Regions from separate parts of the Rahnella sp. RFA10(1/100) genome, predicted to be linked through region 1. Evidence: predicted binding sites of a transcription regulator. Region 1 holds the regulator's gene; each other region holds the start of a gene.
What was found. Region 1 encodes PurR, which represses purine synthesis genes. Its sites were predicted from a motif close to CANGCAAACGTTTGCNTG; they were not measured.

Region 1 (4,143 bases):
TACCTGTATTAGCAGGAAATGGCATTAATGCATTTGCGACAACAATTGGATAGGTTGCACCATTCACCAAAGCCATCAGACAGAAAGGGATCAGCAAACTTGTCAGCCCGGCATCTGTGAACATAGCCACACAGAACAAGGCCACCATACTGATGCCGTAACCAGTCAGTAACCATGGCAGAATTTTATTGCCGTCCAGCCTGTTGATCAGAACACGGCAACCAAAACCACCGAGCAGGAAAGCGATAGTCTGTGGAACATAGCTCAGCCCGATGGCACCGGGTGAATAGCCCATATCGCTCAGGATAAACGGTGAGCCCGTCAGCCACGCAAAGAAACCCGCTGAACAGGCGGCATAAATCATGACATTCCCGCTGTAAACAGGCGATTTCAATAAAGTCGTAAAGCCGGTTTTATCTGCCTTTGCGTCTTTTGCCGGTTTGTTTTCATGCAGAGTCAGCGTCGTCAGCACTAAAGCGATGGCAACGACGGTCAGCAGGGCAAAAATAGCTTCCCAGTCAAAATGATTGAGCACCCAGGCACCCAGCAACGGTGCAAGAGCCGGAGAAAGCGCCACTAACGGCATAATGCTGGCAAAAGTTTTTTTTGCCACATCGGCAGAAAAACGGTCAACAACGATAGCCTGCCAGGTGACTGCGGCAGCACACACGCCTATGGCCTGTAAGAAACGCAGAGCCAGAAGAGCGCGTACATTCTCAACCCAGATAACACCCAGACAGCCGAACGCAAAAAGTATCAGACCAAGAAGCAATACCGGTTTACGGGCGATTCTGTCCGACAGTGGCCCCCACAGCAACTGACCAACAGCAAATCCACCGAGAAAAATGCTCAGACTTGCGCTGATCATCCCGGGGCTGGTCATCAGACTGGTTTGCATGGCACTGAACGCAGGCAGATACATATCGGTGGCTAAAAAGCCCAGCATGCTCAGACCCGCAAGATAGAGCATAAATCCAAAGGAGGGTTTCATTATTGTCTCGTTAATTTATTTATTGCAGATGATGTGACGCAGATTTCATACCGGGGGCGGAGTTTAACGCTTTGATAACAGGCTTGTGAAACGTTAATATTTGCACTCTGCTATCAAAAAAATTGAAGGCTGGATTATGTGGTCAGAATACGCTCTCGAAGTGGTTGATGCTGTCGCAAGAACCGGCAGTTTTAGTGCAGCTGCGCAGGACTTACACCGTGTGCCTTCTGCCATCAGTTACACCGTCCGCCAGCTTGAACAATGGCTGGCCGTGCCGTTGTTTGAACGTCGACATCGTGATGTAGTGCTGACGCCAGCGGGAAAGGTTTTTGTCGATGAAGCACGGGTTATGACAAAAAAAATGATAGCCACCCGCCGGCAGTGTCAGCAGGTGGCGAACGGCTGGCGCGGCGAATTACGTGTGGCGGTCGACCGGATTGTCAAACCCGCACGGACACGGCGTCTGGTGCTCGATTTTTATCGCCATTTTGCAGATACCGAACTCATTATTCACTCGGAAGTGTTTAACGGTGTCTGGGATGCGTTGGTCGACGGGCGTGCAGACGTGGCGATCGGCGCTACGCGCGCGATACCGGTTGGCGGGCGCTTCAGTTTTCGTGATATGGGATTTATGGACTGGCATTGTGTCGTCAGCCCGCAACATCCGCTGGCGCAGCTATCCGGTGCGCTGAACGATGATCAACTGCGACCTTATCCGGCATTGTGCCTGGAAGATACTTCCCGGACATTGCCGAAGCGTGATACCTGGACGCTCGATAACCAGCGGCGTCTGGTCGTGCCGGACTGGACCTGTGCGCTGGAATGCCTGACTGAAGGATTGTGCGTGGGTATGATGCCGGTTCACCGGGTCATGCCGTGGATTGAACAGGGAAAATTACAGGTGCTGGCACTGGAGAATATATTCCCTGACAGCCCGTGCTGCCTGACGTGGGATCAAAGCAATCCTTCACCTTCACTGAGCTGGCTGTTGGAATACATGGGCGATACAGACACCATGAATCAGGAATGGCTGCGCGATTAGAAAAAACGCCTGCACAGGCAGGCGTTTGTGATTTGTTAACGACGGTAATCACGGTACGGGCCGTCGGCGACTGAACGGCGCTCGACCAGTTTCGGATGCACTTCGATGGTCTGGGACTCTTCACGCTTACTGACAATTCTGTCCAGTAACATCGTAAAGGCCATTTCACCCAGACGTTCTTTCGGCTGATGCACGGTTGTCAGCGCCGGGGAGAAGTAACGGGCGTTACGCACATTGTCGTACCCGATCACGGAAATATCCTGAGGAACGCGAAGGCCGAGTTCGTCTGCGGCACAAATTGCACCCATTGCCATCACATCGCCGCCGCAAAACACGGCAGTCGGACGATGCTTCTGCATCAGAATCTTATGCATTGCCTGGTAGCCAGACTCTGGTTCGAAATCACCCTGAACTACCCATTCGTCACGAAGAGGAATATTGGCTTCAGTCAGTGCTTTCACAAAACCCTGGAAGCGGCCGCCGCCGGTATTACGCGCCAGTTGCCCGGGGATCACGCCAATATCACGATGACCGCGTTCAATCAGATAACGACCGGCCATGTAACCACCTTCGAAAGCGTTATCGATAATGCTGTCGGTAAAGTTCTTGCGTGCTTCACCCCAGTCCATGACCACCATGGGAATCGAGCGGTACTCTTCGAGCATATTGAGCAATTCATCAGGGTATTCCGCGCACATCACCAGCAAGCCGTCGACGCGTTTTTGCGCCAGCATTTGCAGGTAGGCCTGTTGTTTCTCCAGGTTATTATGCGAGTTACACAAAATCAGCGTATAGCCTTTGGAGAAGCAGCTGTTTTCCACGGCTTCAATCACTTCGGCAAAATAGGGCGCTTCGCTTGAGGTGGCCAGCAGGCCGATGGTTTTAGTGTTATTGACCTTCAGACTGCGGGCTACAGCACTCGGAGAGTAATGTAACTCTTTGATTGCAAGGAGAACCGCTTCTTTGGTTTCTTCGGCGACGAAACGTGTTTTATTGATGACGTGCGACACGGTTGTAGTGGAAACGCCAGCGCGCTTTGCGACATCTTTAATCGTTGCCATGTAAACAATGACTCCTGAACTCACGTGCTTCAGCACGTTAGCATTATGTTAATCGTTTGCCTGCGAGGATTTAACTGCTGGCTTCTCAAAGGGCAGTGAAATCATTGGGTGGATTCTTCAGAATGAGGCGCGAAATGCTCTCGGGTGAAATCGACCGGCACACAGACGTGTTAACCGACAATTTTCTCTTATAATGCAGGAAAGTGGAAGCAAAATTCTCAGGAACGCATTGTCATTCAACACAAGATTTTAAAGGTTAATTATGAGAAAATGCGTTGGCACACAATGAGTGTGGTATTAAGAAATGCCACAATTTGATCCGAAAGGGGGTTTGATGGACAGCAACCTGAAATTATCGTTGATCACCACGGTATGCGCTTTGCTTATGATTATCGCTTTCAGCTTCACTGCAATAATGAACTGATTCAATAAGTGATCCGCCATAAAAAAGGGCGACGCCTGTCACAGGCGTCGCCCTTTTCAATGTTACGCAGTGACCGTTACCGCCGATGTTCTTCCCTGCAGAAACGCTTCGTTAAATGCTATTCAATGGCTGATTAGCGAACCTTCAGACTTAACGAATTGTTTATTATCGGATCGTTTTAGGGGTCATTACCCGACGTGCGCCTACATAGTGGTCTTGCCAGTAATCATCGCCAAGAGAAGTAATCTTAATGTCTTCGCCCGTTCTTGGAGACTGAATAAACTTGCCGTTGCCAACGTAAACCCCAACATGGTCTGCCGCGCCGCGGTTATTGATTCTGAAGAACACCAGATCACCGCTTTCAAGTTCGCCGCGTTTGACCGGAGCGGCATCGCGCAGGTGATACATTTCATTCGCTGTACGTGGCATTTTTATACGGATCAAATCTTTGTAAGCATAATAAACTAAGCCGCTGCAATCAAAACCGGTATTCGGCGAGGTTCCGCCCCAGCGATACGGTTTTCCTACCTGGTGCATCAGTTTGGTCATGGCCGTTTGCTGAGCATGCTGATAGCGTTTTTTATGTGTTGCACTTAGCGTAATCGGTTTGCTGTCTTCTTCGAAT
Region 2 (4,143 bases), on a different contig from region 1:
GAAACGTAGGGCTATGTGATAGTTTCATCTTTGGATTCTCTGGTTTGTGAATTTAACCACCACCAGAGCTGCGAAACTCTTATTGGTGGTAGCTCAGACAAGGTTCGCAGTACCGGCACAAACCAGAAACCCGGCCAACCCGAAGGTTGCCCTGCCTGAGCCACCATTGGATGTACAAACACGATATCTCTGAGTTTGCAGGTGCAAGGGAGCCCAACACATAATTATGACATATGTGTTTCTGGTGTGGTATTCAGGCTGCGAAACCCGGCAGCGGATTTTGCCGCGGCGCACGCACTATAGCGTAATTGAGTGAGCTAAACCAACGGGTTAACTGCGGAAATGACGGGTGCTTTCCAGAGAAATTTCGGGCGTTGCAGCGGGTTACATGATTGACCCAGATGTAATTCGGTTTCATGCCAAGAGGTTGCAGAAAACCCCATCCGCCGAAAGGTGGGTGGGGGATTATTAATGTCTAAACGCCGCATGCACACGGCATTTTTATAGCGCCCTTCCATACACATCAGCCATAAGCCACTTTGTGATTGATATGGTAAAAGGTCGCGGTGGCAGCCATGACGTGTTGCTGCTCTTTACCTGGTTTGTGCGATTCCACATGGGTAATGTGGTAGCCGACGGCACCGGCATCCAACGCTTTTTTAACAAATGCGTTATTGAGTTCTTCCATGGAGGTAGCCCAGGACACCGTGGTCACACCGACGGCCTGCAGCGAGGCAATCTCGCGATGTGATAACCCCGGGCGGACCAAAACAGGCTTAACCGCTTTGGGTGAGAATATAGACAAGACATCATTCACTAAGCCTTTCATGGATTTACCCCTCATCAGGTCATTTTTCTAAATCGGATCTTGAGTTGCACCGTTAATGAATAAAGAGGTTAACGCACCTGAAATATTCAGCGGGCAATGCTAATAAATACCTTTTCATGTAATCACCTTTAGCTTTAATTGCTAATTCTTTGTTAATTAATCTCCTGCCACAATTAACGCGAAAGTAAAAGAGGATATTTTCACCTGGTTACAGGTTAGGTATTTTTGAAATGAGTACAAAAAGGGGCACATGTCACCCCCCATGTCTGCGGAATGTGCACTTCACTTTTCATCCACGGTCCTGTGACACGCGGTCAGGATGTTAACGGGGAGATTCTCTATGCATTCCGGTCGAACTGCTCTTATCGCCGTCATTTCGAAAGCTGGTTTGCGGATGATGGCGCTGCACCGGGGAAAATTTACGAAATGGAGTCCTATCACGGCATGCTGGCTTGTGTGATAGCCGGAGGCGGTCTGGCGCTGATGCCACGTAGTATGCTGGAAAGTATGCCGGGCAGCAGCACGGTGAGCATCTGGCCGCTGGCCGATAATTATCGTTTTTGACCACATGGCTGATATGGCGACGCGGCGTGTTAACCCGCAATCTGACAGAATTTGCGGCTCTGGCCCGTCAGCTGACGGTTAACCTTCCGCAACCTGCAAAATAATCTGCCAGTCCAGCGCGAGTTTCAGTACCACGCACGCCGCGCAAACAACAAAAATTGTCTTAAACATGGAGTCAATAAAATCCCTATGTGATGTAAATCACATTTTAATGGGCCGCAGCATAAACTTCATTTCATTTTTTGTGCAGAAAATGCTTTTTGGCGGTTTCGGCAGGGAGTTAGGGTTTATGGCAAGGCGTTATTTAGCGAAATGAATAAGCCAGGTACTAAGGGCCGCGCCAAAAGAAAAGAAGTGACCCTGTTTGTACATAATAGCACCGCATGTTATTCACGCAGCGATACTATTATAAAGAGGGGAAAATTTAGCTTAACAATTTTTTTCTGCTTATTTTGGGCTGCTCAGGGAGGTTTGTGTGGGGAGATTTATTAATCCATCATCTGTTCTTATAAAATAATGCATTAAAATTCAATAAACCGAAGCGACTCACACAGGAATTGTGTAATAAGGTGTAATATTATCCTGACGCAATTGATATCATTATTTGTTTGTGTAGAATCAGAGTGACTAATTTAATGAAACGCCTCTAAAGTGAGCACATCATGGACAATGCATTAAACGTTTTGAATAATATCCGTACACTTCGGGCTCAGGCTCGCGAAATGCCTTTGAGTACCCTGGAAGAAATCCTTGAAAAACTGACCGCCATTGTGGAAGAAACTCGCGAAAATGCAAAAGCGCGCAGTGCACAGCAACAAGAGCGCGACGAAAAATTACTGAAATATCGCGAAATGCTGGCAAACGACGGCATCGCGATTGATGATCTTCTGGGTCATCAGAGTGCGAAAGTCACTACCAAAGCCAAACGCAAGCCACGTCCTGCTCTTTATGAGTACACCGACACTGACGGTTCTAAAAAAACCTGGACTGGTCAGGGTCGTACACCTTCTGCCATTAAAGCAGCACTGGATTCTGGCGCTACACTGGAAAGTTTCCTGATCGCGCGCTAACCGAACGGTTGATGTGCTGAGTTTCTTCTGCCCTGCTTTTTAGCCGGGCAGGAAATGCGGTTCACTGTCAGTTTTTATTTTCTTATTTCCTCTCTTAAACGTTTCACTGTTCTGTTTTTTTCCCCTTTCATTGCTATCCCGCATTGTTCTTAATGTAAGCTTAAGTCTTGGGAAGTAAGGTTAACGTATCTTCGTTTACCGGAACTTCTATGCGTAGCCGATACTCCTCTGTGCAAATTGTGATTCACTGGCTGGTGCTGGTTTTAGTCGTTTTTACTTATACTACGATGGATATCAAGGGGGCGTTCGCCAGGGGCTCTCAGGTACGCGAACTATTAACACTGACGCATTACAGTCTGGGTTTTTGCGTATTATTTCTGATGTGTGTACGGGTGTTTGTGCGTGCAATGTATAGCACGCCGCCTGTTAAACCTGCGCCACCCCGCTGGCAACATAATCTTGCGGTGCTAACGCACACGGTGATTTATCTGATGTTTATCGGATTACCCGTATTGGGTATTTTATCGAAATATTACGCCGGTCATGACTGGACAATGTTTAACATCATGATGCCAAAAAGTGTTTTCCCGGATATGGAATTGCAAAGGCAGCTTAAAACAGTGCATATGTGGCTGGCCAATACGGGTTATTACCTGATTGGTTTACACGCTCTGGCGGCGCTCTGGCATCATTATCGTCTGCGTGACAATACACTGGTGCGGATGCTACCGGGGAGAAAATAGCGCACGTAATGACGGACATGAAAAACCGTTACGAGATGTTAAGTCAGACGATGTGATTAAAGTGACGCGCCGGGCAGAAAGGGGATTCGGTGTCAGGGAACAATTGTCTGCGTATGAAAGCGGCGGTATTCTAAAACCCCTCTAATCAAAAGGATATTGAAATGGATACGACTGAAGAGCTGAGCGGAACGTACTTTTATCACGGGCATGCCAATCTGAGTAACCAAGAGTTATTTGGTCTAATTTTTATTGAAAGCTTATCAAACCACCTTGGGTTGGATACTACGGCTACAGTTCTCATTATTACAGGGCAGCCTTACATTCCGGTTCCGGGCAAGATGGTAACTGCAATACCGGGAACCAGCGTAGCGTCAAAGCTATCGGGGGCCCTTTTAAAGCAAGCCAAACTGCCCTTTGGCCTTAGAGCGTGGACGCCGGTTGGTAAGTCGTTCAATACCTTGACTATGCGAAAAACCACGAAATGGGCTGCACTGATAGATATGTCCCCTTTGTTGGATATGCAATGGCAGTCATATTAATTCAGCAGGTGGCCGCCGAAACCAGATCAAAATATAATTTAATAGCACGTCCAGAAGATCGTATTGCATGGACGTACTTTTAATGGAAGAAAAAGTCTTATTAATGTTCCGCGAGGAAATACCTGGTTACTACGATTTCGATTTGAAAAGGGAAGTGCCGCTTGAGTTTGATACAGAGCTACAAGATTTTGCTCCGGGTGATGATTTCGTATATGCCCTCGAAGCCTATGAAAAAACCTTTAAAGTGGATCTGTCAGTTGTAAATTGGTCCTTCTACTTTCCTTGGGAAAACCTTCCGTTTTTCACTCGCTGGTTTAAGGTTAAGCGTAAGGACATAGAAAAGACCAGAAAGCCCTTAACGGTAAGAATGTTCGCAGAATCGGCGAAGGCGGGTAAAT
Region 3 (4,143 bases), on a different contig from region 1:
TTATCTGATGTGGATTGCGGTTCCGGTCGTCGGGGCGGTGCTGTTGTCAGTTTGCGGTGGCTGGCTGGGTGTCAGATTGCTGCGGGGACGGGCGTTGTTCAGGCAATACGACTCGTAGTTTCTAAACGCCTCCCCCCTGCGCTAACCGGGTGTCCAGGTTTAGGGGTTCAGTTCATCGCAGGGGAGGGAGCCGATCGCGCTTTTCTCCTCCCCCTTCGCAGGGGAGGGAGTCGATCAAATCAAAGCTTATCAACTGCCCATTCAATGCCGCTGGCGTATTCTGGCGGCAGCATCGGGACCAGTGCGTTGAGAGTGTCTTTCAGCAGGCTGGCGCTGGCGTCGTTGAGATTCAGGTGTCCGACTTTACGACCCGGACGCACGTCTTTCTCATACCAGTGCAGATTGACCAGCGGCAGACTCAGCCATTTTTCTGATACATCGGTGCCAATCAGATTCACCATCACCGACGGCGAACTCACTACCGGTTTCGGCAGTGGCAGATCGAGAATGGCGCGCAGATGCATTTCAAACTGACTGTAGGATGCGCCGTTTTGCGTCCAGTGTCCGCTGTTATGCACACGCGGCGCCAGCTCGTTGATCAGCAACCCTTCGCTGACCACGAAACATTCCATCGCCATCACGCCGACATATTTCAGTTCGTTCATGATGGCCGACAGCATGCCTTCTGCCTGCCGTTGCAGATTAGCATCCGGCTGTGGCAGCGCAACGCTGGTGCGCAAAATACCGTCCTGATGCAGGTTGTGGGTCAGCGGATAAAAGACCGTTTTGCCGTCGTGTCCGCGCGCACCCACCAGCGAGACTTCACCGGAGAAATTGATGCCCTGCTCAACGATGCATTCGCCGTAGCAATCCTGCGGCAGCGTATTTTCTTCGCCTGAACGCAGACGCCACTGACCCCGGCCGTCGTAACCGCCAACACGACGTTTCACAATCGCCAGTTCACCCAGCTGTGAGAAAACCTGCGGCCATTGGGCAACATCGGCCAGCAATTGCCATGGTGCGGTTGCCAGGCCGAGTTGATCCAGTAACTGTTTTTGCGTCAGGCGGTCGGCCAGACGCGGGAAAATATCGCGGTTGACGAACGCATTATGCGTCGCCAGTTCACGGGTCAGGGCAGTTTCCGGCCAGCGCTCGATTTCAGCAGTGATGACGCTTTGCTGATACGGTACGGCTTCCGGCTCGGCATCCAGGCCGACGGGATATACGGCGATGCCCAGTGGTTCACCGGCCTGACGCAGCATTCTGCCTAACTGGCCGTTTCCGAGTACGCAAACCGGTTTCATGCTTCCTCCCGCGGATCGGGATTATTCAGCACTTCGTCCGTTTGTGTAGTGCGCCATGTCGCCAGATTTTTGGCGATTTCAGCATCATGCAGCGCCAGAATCTGTGCCGCCAGTAGCGCCGCGTTAGCCGCACCCGCTTTACCAATCGCCAGCGTACCGACCGGAATGCCACGCGGCATCTGCACGATGGAATATAAGCTGTCGATGCCACTGAGTGCCGCACTTTGCACCGGAACACCCAACACCGGTACCAGCGTCTTCGCCGCCAGCATGCCCGGTAAATGCGCTGCGCCACCGGCACCCGCGATGATCACATCAAATCCGTTAGCGGAAGCTTGCTCAGCGAAAGTAAATAACTTGTCCGGCGTACGGTGAGCGGAGACGATATCGACATGGAAAGGAATATTCAGCGTTGTGAGGACGTCGGCGGCGAACTGCATGGTCGCCCAGTCACTTTTTGACCCCATAACGATGGCGATTTTTGCCGGGGTAACGTTGGATGACATGTCTGTAAAGCTCCTGTGATTCGGAAATAGAAACTGCGAGGGCGCAAATGATAGCATGCTCCGTGAGGGAGGAAAACGGTTGCGTCGCCGGAAAACCGCGCATTTTTGATGAGAAGTTGGCGGCAGATTTGTATAATCCCCCTCACGCTGTTAATGACAAATCTGACTGGAAACTGATTTATGACGCAGGCTTTACTGGCACCGATTTATGATTTTCTTCACTGTGAAACCCCTGCTATCTGGGTCGATGTGGCGCTGGAAAATCAGACGGTGATGCTGATTGATCACGCCAACTGTGAAAAGAAAGCGGCGGCAACGGCGATGAGCCTGATGACCAAATATCTTGAGCGCACTGAACTGCTGTTTTGCGCGGCCCGTCTGGCACGGGAAGAGCTTCACCACTTTGAGCAGGTGGTGGAAATCATGCAAAAACGCAATATTACTTATACCCAGCTTTCACCGTCGCGCTATGCCAGCAGGATGATCAAACATACCCGTCATCATGATGATCTGAATATTCTGGTTGACCGGCTGATTATCGGAGCGTACATCGAAGCGCGTTCCTGCGAGCGCTTTGCCAAAATTGCGCCACATCTCGATGAAACCTTATCGCGCTTTTATACCTCACTGCTGCGTTCTGAATCACGGCATTTTGCCGATTACCTGGCGCTGGCAGAACAGTATGCCGGAACGGATATCCGTGAACGGGTAGAGGAGTTTGGCAGAATTGAAGCGGAACTGATCCTCACGCCGGATGAGCAATTCCGCTTCCACAGCGGCGTACCTGTTACCCTTCATACTTCAGGCTGCTGATATGTTGACTGCGTTCATTCGCCCTGGTCACTGAGCCAGCTAAGCTCCCGGGGATTCACAAACTTGTTGCCTTCGGCAACTCAACATTATTCAGGGTAATGGGAGGGTGACTCAAAACGGGAAGCTGATCAGTTCCACGTTGTCGGCAGTCACCTTGACCATCGAGCCTTCTTCGTGCCAGGCACCGAGTACCACCCGGTGGCCGGTTTTATTCTGCAACGCCACCTCGTGGATCGCCGGACGATGGGTATGGCCGTGAATCAACCATTCTACGCCTGACGTCTGCATTTCGCTGATCACTGCCTGCGGGTTCACATCCATAATATCCAGTGACTTACCCTGATTTGAGGCTTTGCTGTTGGCGCGCATTCTGGCGGCAATCGCCAGCCGCCATTTCAGCGGCAGCATCAGGAAAAGTCTTTGGATCAGCGGGTTGTGGACTTTTTTGCGGAAATTTTGATACGCGACATCATCGGTACACAGGGTATCACCGTGCAGGATCAGGACGCGGCGGCCATACAGCTCAAGCACTTTTTTTTCCGGCAGCAATGTCATCAGGCTGTCGCGTGCGAAGCGTCTGCCGAGCAGAAAATCGCGGTTACCATGAATGAAAAAGCAGGGTACGCCTTGCTGGTGTAACTGATTGAGTGCTGCGGCGATCTCGGCATGAAGCGGCTGCGGATCATCGTCGCCAATCCAGGCTTCAAACAGGTCACCGAGAATGTACAGGGCATCAGCCTGCGGCGCATCTTCGCGCAGAAAACGCAGAAAACCGGCAGTGATTGCCGGTTCCTGTGCGCAAAGATGGATATCTGCAATAAAAAACGTGGTCATCCCGACGTTGATTATTCGCTGACTGTGACGCTTTTGATCACAACATCTTCTTTTGGAACGTCCTGGTGCATGCCGCTGCGGCCGGTTTTGACGGCTTTGATCGCGTCAACCACATCCATGCCTTCGACCACTTCTGCGAATACGCAGTAACCCCAACCTTGCGCATTTTTGCCGCTGTGGTTCAGGAAATCGTTGTCAGTGACGTTGATGAAGAACTGAGCCGTGGCGGAGTGCGGATCGTTGGTACGCGCCATTGCCAGCGTGCCTTTGGTATTTTTCAGACCATTGTCTGCTTCATTATTGATAGGCGCATCGGTGTTTTTCTGGTTCATGCCTGGCTCAAAACCGCCGCCCTGGATCATGAAACCGTTAATCACACGATGGAAAATAGTGTTGTCGTAGAAGCCTTTACGGCAATAGTTCAGGAAGTTTTCAACGGTGGCTGGCGCTTTGTCAGCGAAAGTATTAATGACGATGTCGCCGTGGTTAGTGTGGAAAGTGACCATATTTATCATCCTGCTAATGTTGATGTGTGCTCTTAGTAAGAGCGGCTACTATAGCCTTTTCTTATACCATAACTCAAAAGTTGCCGTCAGCAGTGGCTTTGTGATGACTAAAGCCCGTCCGGTGGCCTTATGGCGTTTCGGTGAAATCATTTTCGTTATATTATACGCGTTAGTGTCGCT
Region 4 (4,143 bases), on a different contig from region 1:
TCCGCGCCCTGCCTGCCCGGTGCAGCCAGCAGCACCAGCGCCATAATATCAGCCGCTACGGTGGTGATAATTTTGCGGGATTTCAGTTCGCCCAGCAGCGCGGTGTAATCATGTACTTCGCCGGTGGTGCCCACCTGCTGTAACAGCACGCCAAATACACCTTCCAGCTCAAGCACTTTTTCGGCTTTATCGACAATAATGTCAAAACCGAATGTTTCCGCACGGGTACGTACGACATCCAGCGTTTGCGGATGCACATCGTCAGCCACGAAGAAGCGGTTAGCGTCTTTCAGTTTGCTGGCGCGTTTTGCCAGCGCCATCGCTTCGGCGGCGGCAGTCGCTTCATCGAGCAAGGAAGCAGAAGCCAGATCCAGACCGGTCAGATCTAACGTCAGTTGCTGGAAATTCAGCAACGCCTCAAGACGCCCCTGGGACACTTCCGGCTGATACGGCGTATAAGCGGTATACCAGCCCGGGTTCTCCAGCATGTTGCGCAGGATAACCGGCGGCGTCAGCACCGCGCTGTAACCCATACCAATGTAGGATTTATAACGTTGGTTCTGGCTGGCAATAGCTTTCAGCTCAGCCAGCGCCTGATGTTCAGTCACGGCATCGCCGACAGCCGGCGGGCCGGGTAACTGGATATCGACCGGAACGATCTGCTGGATCAGCGCATTTAAGGAATCCGCACCGACCGTTTCCAGCATCTGTTGCTGCTGCTGAGAAGACGGACCGATATGGCGGCCGATAAAAGCTTCGCTGTGTTCAAGTTGGCTGAGAGTCTGAGTCATTTGCTACGCATTCCTGAAATCTGCTGGAGGTGTCTTGGGATACTGACAAAAGCTACGGGTCTGGATCTGCCCCGCAAGCGGGTTACGGGGCGGGTAAAACAGTGTTTAATCAGTCTTCAATGGATGCTGAATAGGCTTGTGCATCAAGCAGGTTAGCCAGTTCGCTTTCATCTGATGCTTTAATCTGGAACAGGAAACCGGTGTCATATGGCTCGCTGTTGACCAGCTCCGGAGAACCTTCCAGTTCAGCGTTTACCGCAATGATTTCGCCGCTGATCGGAGAGTAAATGTCGGAAGCCGCTTTGACGGATTCCGCCACGGCGCAGTCTTCACCGGCGGCAACTTCACGGCCCACTTCCGGCAGATCAACAAATACCATGTCGCCCAGTAATTCCTGTGCGTGTTCGGTGATACCTACGGTGTAAATTCCGTTACCTTCTGAACGAATCCACTCGTGGGAAGACGCGTATTTCAAATCTGCTGGAACATTGCTCATTATATTTTCTCCAAAAAAGTGCTTAATTCAGCGTTAACTGGATAATTTTATGTCGGATTTTTACTGCGCCAGCGGTTTGCCGTTACGGACAAAACCTGGCTTCGTGACTTTCACCGGCATTTCGCGGTTACGGATTTGCACAATCGCGTGCCCGCCAATGCCCGCCGGAACGCGTGCCAGCGCAATACTGTAGCCCAGCGTCGGAGAGAATGAGCCGCTGGTGATCACGCCTTCCAGCGTGTTGCCCGCGCTGTCGGTGAATCGCACCGGCAGTTCGTTACGCAATACACCTTTCTCCGTCATCACCAGACCAACCAACTGTTCAGTGCCCTGCTCGCGCTGTCTTTCCAGTGCGTCACGGCCGATAAAATCACGGTCTTCCGGTACCCAGGCGATGGTCCAGCCCATGTTGGCGGCCAGCGGTGATACGCCTTCATCCATTTCCTGACCGTAGAGATTCATGCCCGCTTCCAGACGCAAGGTGTCACGCGCGCCCAGACCGGCTGGCTTCACGCCTGCGGCCAGCAGTTTTTGCCAGAAATCAGCAACCTGCTCTTGCGGCAGCGCGATTTCATAACCCGCTTCGCCGGTGTAACCGGTGGTCGCGATAAACAGGTCGCCCGCCTGAACGCCGAAGAATGGCTTCATGCCCGCTACCGCTTGTTTTTGTTCAGCGGTAAACAGGGTTTCTGCTTTTTCTTTCGCATGAGGTCCCTGCACGGCAACCAGTGCCAGATCATCACGCACCGTCAGTTCGATACCGTACGGCTCTGCATGCTGCGAAATCCATGCCAGATCTTTCTCACGGGTCGCTGAGTTAACCACCAGACGGAAATAGTTTTCATTAAGGAAGTAAACGATCAGATCGTCAATGACGCCGCCGGAGGCATTGAGCATGCCGGTGTACAGCGCTTTACCCGGGGCAGTCAGTTTGGCGACATCGTTCGCCAGAAGATAACGGAGGAATTCACGGGTACGGGCACCGTGGAGATCGACAATGGTCATGTGCGAGACGTCAAACATACCGGCATCCTGACGCACAATGTGGTGTTCATCCAGCTGGGAGCCGTAATGCAAAGGCATCATCCAGCCGTGGAAATCGACCATACGCGCGCCGCACGCAACATGTTGTTCATAAAGCTGAGTCTGCTTAACCATCTTATTCCTCATTTCATTAAGTGCATAAACAGCACACCGCGCAAACGATACCCTTTGCCTGAACTTACCACTGAATCTCCCTGCTAACCATAAGTTAAAATATGCAGAGCGGTGGGAATGTCAGTGATTTCACAGGGGCATTTTGCAGAGTTTTTGACTGGTAAACTGGGGTTTGTGGCGCAAAATCTACAAATAAACAGCAAAAGTGTCGATGTTATATAACGACAAGGCCGGATTTCTCACCATTTGCAGAATGAGAAATCCGGCCCCGGATTAGAAAATGTAATGGAAAATTTTAGCTGAAATTAGATTATTTCAATCGAAGCGATGGCTCCTGTAACCATTCAGGTAAATCATTGAGCCCCATTGCCTGTCGGACCAGCTTCGGTTTGACACCCGGCAGGGAATCCGCCAGCGTCAGGCCGATATCGCGCAGCAGTTTTTTGGCAGGATTGTCACCGGCAAACAGTTCGCGAAAGCCCTGCATTCCGGCAAGCATCAGCGCTGCGCTGTGTTTGCGGCGGCGCTCATAACGGCGCAGATACATATGCTGGCCAAAATCCTTGCCTTCTTTTTGCAGACGTTTGATTTCGGAGACCAGTTCAGCAGCATCCATAAAGCCTAAGTTGACACCCTGCCCGGCCAGCGGATGCACGGTGTGTGCCGCATCCCCGACCAGCGCCAGACGTTGTCCGGCGAAGCTGCGGGCATAACGTCCGGTCAGCGGGAAGGTCAGACGATCGCTTTCTACTGCACAGACACCAAGGCGCAGGTCAAAGGTGCTGGCGAGAATTTTGTTGAATGCTTCTGGCTCCAGCGCCCTCAGGCGCTGCGCTTCATCCGGAGATACTGACCAGACAATAGAAGACAAATGTGTATCCGCCAGCGGCAGAAATGCCAGAATGCCTTCACCGTGGAATACCTGCCGTGCCACAGACTGGTGCGGTTCTTCCGTGCGGATGGTCGCCACCAGTGCATGATGGCGGTAATCCCAAAAGGTCAGTGGAATATCGGCGTGCTGACGCAGCCATGACTGTGCACCATCCGCTCCCACGACTAAGCGCGCACTGAGCTGACGATCATCATTGAGGGTAATGAAGGCTTCATTTTCACCCCATGCCACATTTTTCAATGTGGCTGATGTGAGCAGTGTAATGTCAGAAGATTTTTCCGCATGCTGCCACAAAGCACGGTGGATCACCTGATTTTCGATGATGTGCCCCAGATGGCTGAAACCGTATTCTTCGCCACGGAATGCAATTTTACCGAAGCTGTCGCGATCCCAGACTTCCATCCCCTGATAAGCATTGGCACGCTGAGCGATGATGCTGTCCCAGACACCCATATATTTCAGCAGGCGTTCACTGGCAGCATTGATCGCCGAAACCCGTAAACCCGGCTGTTCCGGCAACGGCGTATCGAGATCCGGCTGCTGGTTTTCCAGTACAGCAACGCGCAAACCGCTGCCCTGTAATCCGCACGCCAGCGCCAGACCCACCATTCCGCCACCGGCGATAACCACATCAAAAGATTGCATAATTTTTCCTGTAAGGATTAACGGTCAACCCAGCCCAGCGTCCGGCGGGTAAACGCATCACGTAGCGGCGTAATGCCTTCCATCGCCAGTAAACCAAGATTACGTCCGACCATTAATGGCAGCCAGCGGTTGGCAAAGAGATGGATCAGGCCATCCGTGAC

Region 2: a site for PurR is predicted at 2,555-2,572, ahead of cybB (cytochrome b561). Genes of this name have one in related genera too.
Region 3: a site for PurR is predicted at 1,879-1,896, ahead of purE (5-(carboxyamino)imidazole ribonucleotide mutase). Genes of this name have one in related genera too.
Region 4: a site for PurR is predicted at 2,489-2,506, ahead of gcvT (glycine cleavage system aminomethyltransferase GcvT). Genes of this name have one in related genera too.

What each region holds. Positions count from the first base shown of each region.
Region 1 is NZ_SEWR01000001.1:973,990-978,132, reverse strand. Features, by position in the region: gene punC (purine nucleoside transporter PunC) at 1-991, opposite strand, end outside; gene punR (DNA-binding transcriptional activator PunR) at 1,128-2,033, shown strand; gene purR (HTH-type transcriptional repressor PurR) at 2,069-3,094, opposite strand; gene ETV65_RS04290 (C40 family peptidase) at 3,684-4,143, opposite strand, start outside.
Region 2 is NZ_SEWR01000004.1:45,036-49,178, reverse strand. Features, by position in the region: gene ETV65_RS13660 (DUF1471 domain-containing protein) at 524-829, opposite strand; partial or broken gene ETV65_RS13655 (LysR substrate-binding domain-containing protein) at 1,124-1,497, shown strand; gene ETV65_RS13650 (H-NS family nucleoid-associated regulatory protein) at 2,056-2,463, shown strand; gene cybB (cytochrome b561) at 2,673-3,206, shown strand; partial or broken gene ETV65_RS13640 (STM2901 family protein) at 3,368-3,828, shown strand; gene ETV65_RS13635 (DUF1493 family protein) at 3,813-4,143, shown strand, end outside.
Region 3 is NZ_SEWR01000014.1:51,552-55,694, reverse strand. Features, by position in the region: gene ybbP (putative ABC transporter permease subunit YbbP) at 1-118, shown strand, start outside; gene purK (5-(carboxyamino)imidazole ribonucleotide synthase) at 240-1,304, opposite strand; gene purE (5-(carboxyamino)imidazole ribonucleotide mutase) at 1,301-1,810, opposite strand; gene miaE (tRNA isopentenyl-2-thiomethyl-A-37 hydroxylase MiaE) at 1,991-2,623, shown strand; gene lpxH (UDP-2,3-diacylglucosamine diphosphatase) at 2,735-3,457, opposite strand; gene ppiB (peptidylprolyl isomerase B) at 3,469-3,963, opposite strand.
Region 4 is NZ_SEWR01000003.1:242,664-246,806, forward strand. Features, by position in the region: gene gcvP (aminomethyl-transferring glycine dehydrogenase) at 1-791, opposite strand, end outside; gene gcvH (glycine cleavage system protein GcvH) at 901-1,287, opposite strand; gene gcvT (glycine cleavage system aminomethyltransferase GcvT) at 1,348-2,445, opposite strand; gene ubiI (FAD-dependent 2-octaprenylphenol hydroxylase) at 2,756-3,982, opposite strand; gene ubiH (2-octaprenyl-6-methoxyphenyl hydroxylase) at 4,000-4,143, opposite strand, start outside.